2 regions of the Sporanaerobacter sp. genome follow, and region 1 is predicted to be linked to the other one. Evidence: a T-box and tRNA genes for the amino acid it is inferred to sense, from the RefSeq annotation. Region 1 holds a T-box; the other holds one or more tRNA genes.

Region 1 (4,772 bases):
TGATAGTTAAAGCATTTTTTTATGCAGTAGAGAAAAAGGGCATAAGAAGGATAAATTATGTAGAAGGAATAATTAGAAATTGGTATGATTCTGGAATAACCAATGTGGAAGCATTGCAACAAGAAATGAAGAAAAATGATGAAAAGTATTATAGATATATGAGAATAATGGAATACCTAGGTTATGGAAAGAAATCTCCTACAGAAAGTCAAATGAAAGTTATAGATAAATGGTTTGAAGAGTATGGCTTTTCCTTAGACATAGTTCTTAAAGCTTGTGAGAATAGCAACAAAACTTCCAATCCAAGTATCAACTATATAGATGGAATATTGTCTTCTTGGTATACTAAAGACATAAAAAATGTAGAAGAAATTGAAGAAAAAGATAAAAAACCTGAAAGAGTTTATCCTAATGAAAAAAGAGAATATACCAAAGTTACAAGTAATCCAGTGAAAACTAGATTTCACAATTTTGAGCAGAGATCGTCAAAATATACTTCTGATGAATTGGAGGAAATTGCAAGAAAAAAAAGAGAAAAATACTACTTTAAGGCTAAAGGAGAATAGCTATGAATAAGGAAGTTTTAAAGTCAATATTAAGTGAATATGAAAAAAGAAGAGACAAGGCCCTTTATGATCAAAAAATGAGACAAGAAGAGGTCTATTTAAAAGTGCCTGAAATAAAGGAAATAGATATGGAAATATCTAAAACTGGAATTCTTATTTCCAAAGCTATTTTGGAAAATCCTGAAAGCTATGAAAAAAAGGTAGAAGAAATAAAAAAGAGAATGGAGAAGTTGAAAATGAAAAAGGCTATTCTCTTGACAGAAAATAATATACCTATGGAATATTTAAATGTAAACTATGAATGTAATAGATGCAAAGATACAGGTTATCTTGAAAATGGAGAAAAATGTAGTTGCTTAAAGCAAGCCCTAGTAAATAGAGCTTATAAAATGTCTAATATTGAGAGTATACTTAAAAAAGAAAACTTTAGGACTTTTGATATAAGTATTTTTCCTGATGTACCCTTTGAGGATGAAAAGTTAACACCTAGGGAAAATATGAAATATATTTCTGACATTTCCGTAGGTTTTATAAACAATTTTGATGAGAAAAATGGGGAAAATTTGCTATTTTATGGTTCAACAGGTCTTGGCAAAACTTTTTTATGCAATTGTATTGCAGAAGCTCTACTAGAAAACAATAAAATAGTTGTGTATCAGACGGCTTTTACTATATTAGAGATAATAGAAGATCATAGGTTTAGGAGAAATACTAAGGAATTTGATGATATGGATTATGAATTGTTGTTTAAAACAGATCTTCTCATTGTAGATGATTTGGGAACAGAAGTTGCCAATACTTTTACCAATGCAGAAATATTTAATATAATAAATACTAGACTTATAGAAGGTAAAAAAACTATTATTTCAACAAATCTTACTCCAAAAGAAATATCTGATATATATACAGATAGGGTATTTTCGAGAATACTTGAAAAGTTCATACCGCTTAAATTTTATGGACCTGATTTGAGATGGGAAAGGGGAAAATAATATGGATTCAGAAGAAAGAAGAAAAGAAGTATTTAATGTACTTAAAAGTTCTAAAGAGCCAGTTAAGGGAACAGAGTTAGCTAAAAAAATGGGAGTTAGTAGACAAGTAATAGTTCAGGACATAGCTATATTGAGGGCAAGTGGCTTAGATATTGTAGCAACACCTCAGGGATATATTATATTTGGCAATGAAGAAGAAAGAAAAGTAGTAAGGACTATAGTATGTAAACATTCAGGGTACAGTGAAATTGAAGATGAATTATATACTATTGTAGATGCAGGAGGTAAAGTGTTGGATGTAATTGTCGAACACCCTTTGTACGGAGAAATAAAAAGTCCACTCATGATTAGTTCAAGGCTTGATGTGGATGAATTTGTGAAAAATTTAAAGGCCACTAAAGCAGAGCCCTTATCTTCCCTAACTGATGGAGTTCACATACATTCCATAGAAATAGAGGATGAAAAAATTTTTGAAAAAATAATAGAAGAATTAAAAAATAAAAAATACTTGATTAGTGAATGATAAAGTGGTATATTTATGTACATACAGGTGACAAGACAACTGTAAATACATTCAAGGAGTGCTTAAAATGGAAACTAAAGAGATGAAGGGAAGCAATGTTAAAGAATATTTCATAAAAGTTTTCAATGGAATGGCCTTAGGTCTATTTTCTTCTTTAATTATCGGACTTATTATTAAACAAATAGGAACTCTTTTTAAAATTCAAGTTATAGTTGAATTTGGTCAATTTGCTCAATATATGATGGGACCAGCTATAGGAGCTGGTGTTGCTTATAGTTTAGGAGCATCTCCATTGGGTATTTTTGCATCCATAGTGACAGGAGCTATTGGTGCAGGAACTATATATTTTGATGGTGGAAATACGATGATTAAAATTGGTGAGCCAGTAGGAGCTTTTGTTGCTTCTCTACTTGGTGCAGAATTCTCTAAACTTGTGCAAGGAAAGACAAAAGTAGACATAGTATTGGTTCCACTTGGAACAATAATAGTAGGCGGTTTAGTAGGACATTATATTGCACCTGCAGTTAGTGGACTTATGGCACTTATAGGGAATATGATAAATTTGGCTACAGAATTAAAACCAATACCTATGGGAATACTAGTATCTGTTCTTATGGGAATTGCACTTACACTTCCTATAAGTAGTGCTGCAATAGCTATATCATTAGGACTTAGTGGACTAGCTGCAGGAGCTAGTACTGTAGGATGTGCTGCTCACATGATAGGTTTTGCTGTAGCTTCTTATAGAGACAATGGCTTTGGTGGATTTATAGCTCAAGGGATAGGTACTTCTATGTTACAGATTCCTAATACCATTAGAAATCCAAAGATTTGGATTCCAGCAGTAGCTACTTCAGCAATACTTGGACCTATTTCTACTACTATATTTAAAATGGAAGGAAATCCTGTTGGGGCAGGTATGGGAACTAGCGGACTGGTTGGACAGTTTGCAACTATAGATACTATGGGTTCTAGTCCAAGAGTATTTATATATATTTTATTGTTGCATTTTATATTACCTGGAATTATTTCTTTTATCATTTCTGAATGGATGAGGAAAAAAGGATATATAAAAGAAGGAGACATGAAAATATAGTACTTGAATTTTAAAGTTTTTTATGGTATAATATCTTTTAAATTTTAATAGTTTTTGCATTGATGGGAAATAGTAAATAAATTTAGCCTCTTAAGAGAGCCAATGGTTGGTGAGAATTGGTGAGGAGATTTATTGAATCCATCCCAGAGCAAATTGCTGTTGAGTGAGCTTTTTAGCTAACTAGGGTGGCAACGCGGGATACAAACTCTCGTCCCTATATATTGGGATTGAGAGTTTTTTATTTTTAAAAATATGAATAGGAGGGTTGAAAATGTTAGATATCAAAAAGATAAGGAACAATCCTGATTGGGTAAAAGAGCAAATTGGCAAAAGAAGTGGAGAATATGATATTGATAAGGTTCTCGAACTAGATGAAAAGAGAAGGAACCTGCTTGTACAGGTTGAAGAGATGAAAGCAAAGCAAAATCAAGTATCTAAAGACATTCCTAAAATGAAAAAAGAGGGAAAGGATACCTCTGATTTAGTTTTGGAAATGAGAAATTTATCTGACAAAATAAAAGATATGGATGCAGAAGTAAAGGAAATAGATAAGGAACTTAGGGATGCTATTTTGAGAATTCCAAACATACCAAATGAAAAAGTAATTGTAGGTAAAAGTGATGAAGAAAATGTAGAATTGAGAAAATGGGGTGAACCTACTTCTTTTTCTTTTGAACCTAAGGCACATTGGGATTTGGGTGTAGATTTAGGTATATTTGACTTTGAAAGAGCTGCAAAAATTACAGGAGCAAGATTTAGCATATTTAAAAACAAAGGAGCTTTACTTGAAAGGGCACTTATAAACTTTATGCTAGATTTACACACCATAGATCAAGATTATGTAGAAATCGCACCACCTTTTATGGTGAACAGAGACAGTATGACAGGAACTGGGCAATTACCTAAATTTGAAGAAGATGCCTTTTCTATACCAAGCAAAGACTATTTTTTAGTGCCTACAGCAGAAGTGCCAGTGACAAATCTTCATAGAGATGAAATACTTGAAGAAGAAATGCTTCCTATATTTTATACAGCCTATACACCATGCTTTAGACAAGAAGCAGGTTCTGCTGGCAGGGATACAAGAGGGCTTATAAGAAATCATCAATTTGACAAAGTAGAACTAGTTAAATTTGTTAAACCTGAGAATTCTTATGATGAACTTGAAAAGTTGACAAGTGATGCTGAAGAAGTTTTAAAAAGATTAGGAATTCCTTATAGAGTAGTCATGCTATGTACAGGAGATTTAGGTTTTTCGTCTGCTATGACTTATGATATTGAAGTTTGGATGCCAAGCTACAATAGATATGTAGAAATTTCTTCTTGCAGCAATTTTGAAGATTTTCAAGCTAGAAGGGCCAATATTAGATATAGAAGAAAGGACAATGGGAAACTTGAATATGTTCATACATTAAATGGTTCTGGGTTGGCAGTTGGAAGAACTTGTGCAGCATTAGTTGAAAATTATCAACAGGAAGATGGCTCTATACTTATTCCAGATGCACTTAAACCTTATATGAAAGGATTAGAAAAAATAAGTAAATAGATTTGATGAATATGAGTTAGGTATAATATTTATTATTCCTGACTCATAA
Region 2 (4,772 bases), 820 kb from region 1:
CTTTCAAGTTTCTTACCAAGATGCTACTGTGCCATCAGCTCTTGGCTCAGTTCCTCCTATTAATGATTCCCCATTTTTAAGTATTATTTGACCTCTACCGAAACTTCCTATATCATCTGAATATTCAACTTCATGACCTAATTTTATTAGCTCTTCCTTTATATTAAATGAAAAATCAGGTTCTACTAGCACCTTTTTATCTTCTATCCACTGCCATCTAGGTCTGTCCAAAGCTTCTTGAGGATTGTGGTTAAAATCAATAAGATTAGTAACAACCTGAACATGTCCTTGAGGCTGCATATATGCACCCATTACACCAAAGGGTCCTATAGCCCTTTTATCTTTTCCTAAAAATCCCGGTATTATTGTATGATAAGTCTTTTTACCTGGCTCCAAGCAATTTGCATCATTTGGATTAAGTGAAAAAGTGCAACCTCTATTGTGCAAACTAATACCTGTACCTGGCACCACAAGACCAGAACCAAATCCCATGTAATTACTTTGAATATAACTTATCATATTTCCTTCACTATCAGCTGCAGCAAGATAAACAGTTCCTCCTAAATCAGGATTTCCATAGTAAGGATGAATAGCATCCTTTGTGATTAATTTTGCTCTTTCCATACCATACTCTTTAGACAATAATTTTTCAATGGGAATTTCCATTTTATTTGGATCTGTTATGTATTTTAGCCCATCTACATAGGCAAGTTTCATTGCCTCAACAATCACATGATATGATAATGACTCCTCATAAGATAATTGAAAATTGTTTAGAATATTTAAAGCCATGAGAACTACTACTCCATGAGTGTTTGGTGGCAATTCCCAAATATCATAGCCTCTATAGTTCACGCTAATAGGATCTACCCATTCAGCTTTATATGTGAGTAAATCTTTCTTTCTTATATATCCACCAAATTTTTTCGAAAATTTATCAATTTTTTCTGCTATATCTCCTTCATAAAAAGAAAGACAATCTGTTTCTGCCAATTCCAGCAAAGTATTTCCTAAATCCTTGTTTTCCCATATTTCACCTGGTTTAGGGATTCGCCCGTTTGTTGTAAAAGTTTTGAAAAAACTATCAAATTCTTCACCTTTCAATTCATTGAAATATTTTTTAAATTCCTTTTCCCAATTTTTCGATACTACAGGGGACACTGGAAATCCTTCCATTGCATAATTTATTGCTGGTGTAAATACATCTTTAAGTTTTAGCTTTCCGAAACGTTTAGATAACTCTCTCCATGCATAAGGAATGCCCGGTACAGTTATAGGTGCAAAACCATGGATTGGCATCCTACTGTATCCTCTATTTTTAAATTCCTCTATTGTCAAATTTTCTGGGCAAAATCCACTGGAGTTTAGACCGTAAATTTTATCCTTTTCCCAAACAATAGCAAATGCATCTCCACCTACCCCATTAGATGTAGGCTCTACTACAGTCAAACATGCTGCCGTAGCAATAGCTGCATCTATTGCATTTCCACCTCTTTTTAAAATATCTAATCCCGCTTGAGCTGCCAATGGTTGACTTGTAGCTACCATTCCATTTTTACCAAATACGACCATTCTTCTGGATGGATATCTATATACCAATGCATCAAAATTCACTAGAAATGCCTCCTATACAATTTGATTTTTTCTCGATTAATATATATAATTTAATAATAATTGCATCTTTTATATATGAAATCTTTATTCTATTATATCATGGTTAAAAGCAAAGGAGAATAAATAATGGATACTTTATATAGCAATGTTCAATACAATTTAGATTTAAAAAAGTATTTTAAAAACTCAAGAATTTGTTTCTTTGATATAGAAACTACCGGATTTAGTAGAAATAATGATACTGTCTATTTGGTTGGAATTCTTTCAGGTGACGATGGAAAATATACATTAAAACAATATCTTTTAGAATCTATAGGTGAAGAAATGATGCTACTTAAAACTTTAATACCTGAATTTAAAAATTCTGATTACATCATTAACTTTAATGGTGATTCCTTTGATATACCTTTTTTAAATCATAAATATAAAAAATATAATATTGACTATGAGATACCTATATCCAAATCAATTGATATATATAAAATAGTGAAAGATAACAAATACTTATTTGAAATTGAAAATTTAAAACTTAAATCTATTGAAAAATACTTGAACATAAATAGAGATGATGAATTGTCTGGAGGTCAATGTATTTCGCTTTTCTATGACTATATAAATAACAAAAATGAACAAAGCAAAAAACTAATTTTGAAGCACAATTATGATGATATATACTATTTACCTCATATTCTAAAAATATTGGATGTAATTGAAGAGAAAAGTACCATTCAAATATCACATGAAAAGATTAAGAATAAATTCTTAAAAATTAAAATGAAAAATTTTCAGATATCTAATGACATGATAAATATAAACTGTGTAACTGACAAGTTCCCAAAAGAACCAATAATAGTCTATGGAAATAGCTATAATTTCAACTGGGAACAGAAAAAAGGTATGCTAAGAATTCAATTTCAAATAGAGCATGGTATTCTATCAAATATGAAAAAGTGTATTTATGTAAATTTAGAAAATTTCGAGCCAAAATTAAATATAAAGGACAATACAATATACAATCTTCCCGAAAATATAGTGTTAATTCAAATAGAAAAAAATTTCATCATAGATAATATCAAAAATATAATTTTGGAATTGTTTAAGTGTCAAAGGGACGTTTTGTTTGCCACCTATTAGGTGGCAAACAAAACGTCCCTTTGACATAAATGGTGCCCAGAGGCGGAATCGAACCACCGACACGGGGATTTTCAGTCCCCTGCTCTACCGACTGAGCTATCTGGGCTAAGTGATGATGGTGGGCCTTCAGGGACTCGAACCCCGGACCTGCCGGTTATGAGCCGGACGCTCTAACCAACTGAGCTAAAGGCCCCTATAGATTGAATTTGGTGGGCCTGGGTGGACTCGAACCACCGACCTCACGCTTATCAGGCGTGCGCTCTAACCACCTGAGCTACAAGCCCCTAGTGCTTACACGCAATTTAAAGTGCTGAATTTGGTGGGCGCAATAGGGCTCGAACCTATGACCCCCTGCTTGTAAGGCAGGTGCTCTCCCAGCTGAGCTATGCGCCCTTATTTTTAAATATGTAGGCTGGCAGGGGTGGCAGGACTCGAACCCACGACATTCGGTTTTGGAGACCGACGTTCTACCACTGAACTACACCCCTATAGCCAAGACCAATAAAAAGTTTGGTGGGCCTTCAGGGACTCGAACCCCGGACCTGCCGGTTATGAGCCGGACGCTCTAACCAACTGAGCTAAAGGCCCAAACTAACTACTGGCGGAGAAGGAGGGATTTGAACCCTCGCGCCCCGTGAAGGACCTACTCCCTTAGCAGGGGAGCCTCTTCAGCCACTTGAGTACTTCTCCGTATATTTGCAAATGGCGGAGAGGGTGGGATTCGAACCCACGTGGGCCGGAAGACCCTAACGGTTTTCAAGACCGCCCCGTTATGACCGCTTCGGTACCTCTCCATATGGTGACCCATCGGCGACTCGAACGCCGGACACCCTGATTAAAAGTCAGGTGCTCTACCGCCTGAGCTAATGGGTCATATTTTTAAGTTTATCGCAGTACTTATTTTACTGCTTTGATAACAATTAGCAATTCGGACTAAGCGATTCACACAAAATCGAAATACACGATTTTGGTTCTCTGCTTATGCCAATTGAGCTAATAGGTCAAAGTATAAATGGCTGGGATGGCAGGACTCGAACCTGCGGAATGCTAGAGTCAAAGTCTAGTGCCTTACCGGCTTGGCTACATCCCAACAATAATGGTGCACCTAGGAGGATTCGAACCCCCGGCACACGGATTAGAAGTCCGTTGCTCTATCCAACTGAGCTATAGGTGCTCGTCTTTTGGAGCGGGTGAAGGGAATCGAACCCTCGCAACCAGCTTGGAAGGCTGGGGCTCTACCACTGAGCTACACCCGCATATTTGGTGGAGGAGACTGGATTCGAACCAGTGAAGGCTGAGCCAACGGATTTACAGTCCGTCCCCTTTGGCCAACTCGGGAACTCCTCCCAATATGGAGCTGGTGAGAGGACTTGAACCCCCAACCTACTGATTACAAGTCAGTTGCTCTGCCAATTGAGCTACACCAGCATAACTATTAAGATCGAAACTTCAAAAACTGAGATACTATTCTAGGCGGCTCCGACTAAGCGATTCACGCAAAATCGAAATACACGATTTTGGTTCTCTGCTTATGCCAATTGAGCTACACCAGCATAACTATTAAGATCGAAACTTCAAAAACTGAGATACTATTCTAGGCGGCTCCGACATTTGTAATTTTCTGTCGAAGACAGAATAAATGGCGACCTGGAAGGGACTCGAACCCTCGACCTCTAGCGTGACAGGCTAGCATTCTAACCAGCTGAACTACCAGGCCACATTAGCCTTGCGGCAATTTTAAATTATAACTTTCAACCCTTTAGGTTGGATTTGGTGGGCGCAATAGGGCTCGAACCTATGACCCCCTGCTTGTAAGGCAGGTGCTCTCCCAGCTGAGCTATGCGCCCAAAGTATGGTGACCCTACCGGGATTCGAACCCGGGTTACCGCCGTGAAAGGGCGATGTCTTAACCGCTTGACCATAGGGCCATCAAATTGTAATGGTTGCGGGAGCTGGATTTGAACCAACGACCTCCGGGTTATGAGCCCGACGAGCTACCAGACTGCTCCATCCCGCGATGATAT

What was found. A T-box is a leader RNA that pairs with one kind of tRNA and senses whether it is charged. The one in region 1 lies ahead of serS (serine--tRNA ligase), so its partner is inferred to be a tRNA-Ser.
Region 2: it has a tRNA-Ser gene. The T-box ahead of serS (serine--tRNA ligase) is inferred to sense a tRNA for this amino acid. The anticodon was not compared.

The regions. Positions count from the first base shown of each region.
Region 1 covers NZ_CP181252.1:952,353-957,124, reverse strand. Annotated here, with positions in the region: gene ACFWUA_RS04675 (DnaD domain protein) at 1-566, shown strand, start outside; gene ACFWUA_RS04670 (ATP-binding protein) at 569-1,558, shown strand; gene ACFWUA_RS04665 (transcription repressor NadR) at 1,560-2,081, shown strand; gene ACFWUA_RS04660 (PTS transporter subunit IIC) at 2,149-3,177, shown strand; T-box leader at 3,228-3,396, shown strand; gene serS (serine--tRNA ligase) at 3,449-4,723, shown strand.
Region 2 covers NZ_CP181252.1:1,769,749-1,774,520, reverse strand. Annotated here, with positions in the region: gene ACFWUA_RS08755 (gamma-glutamyltransferase family protein) at 13-1,614, opposite strand; gene ACFWUA_RS08750 (ribonuclease H-like domain-containing protein) at 1,741-2,748, shown strand; tRNA gene ACFWUA_RS08745 (tRNA-Phe) at 2,779-2,854, opposite strand; tRNA gene ACFWUA_RS08740 (tRNA-Ile) at 2,865-2,941, opposite strand; tRNA gene ACFWUA_RS08735 (tRNA-Ile) at 2,956-3,032, opposite strand; tRNA gene ACFWUA_RS08730 (tRNA-Val) at 3,066-3,141, opposite strand; tRNA gene ACFWUA_RS08725 (tRNA-Trp) at 3,162-3,236, opposite strand; tRNA gene ACFWUA_RS08720 (tRNA-Ile) at 3,260-3,336, opposite strand; tRNA gene ACFWUA_RS08715 (tRNA-Ser) at 3,348-3,438, opposite strand; tRNA gene ACFWUA_RS08710 (tRNA-Ser) at 3,452-3,542, opposite strand; tRNA gene ACFWUA_RS08705 (tRNA-Lys) at 3,546-3,621, opposite strand; tRNA gene ACFWUA_RS08700 (tRNA-Gln) at 3,762-3,838, opposite strand; tRNA gene ACFWUA_RS08695 (tRNA-Arg) at 3,846-3,922, opposite strand; tRNA gene ACFWUA_RS08690 (tRNA-Gly) at 3,931-4,004, opposite strand; tRNA gene ACFWUA_RS08685 (tRNA-Tyr) at 4,010-4,095, opposite strand; tRNA gene ACFWUA_RS08680 (tRNA-Thr) at 4,101-4,176, opposite strand; tRNA gene ACFWUA_RS08675 (tRNA-Asp) at 4,389-4,465, opposite strand; tRNA gene ACFWUA_RS08670 (tRNA-Val) at 4,520-4,595, opposite strand; tRNA gene ACFWUA_RS08665 (tRNA-Glu) at 4,602-4,676, opposite strand; tRNA gene ACFWUA_RS08660 (tRNA-Met) at 4,689-4,765, opposite strand.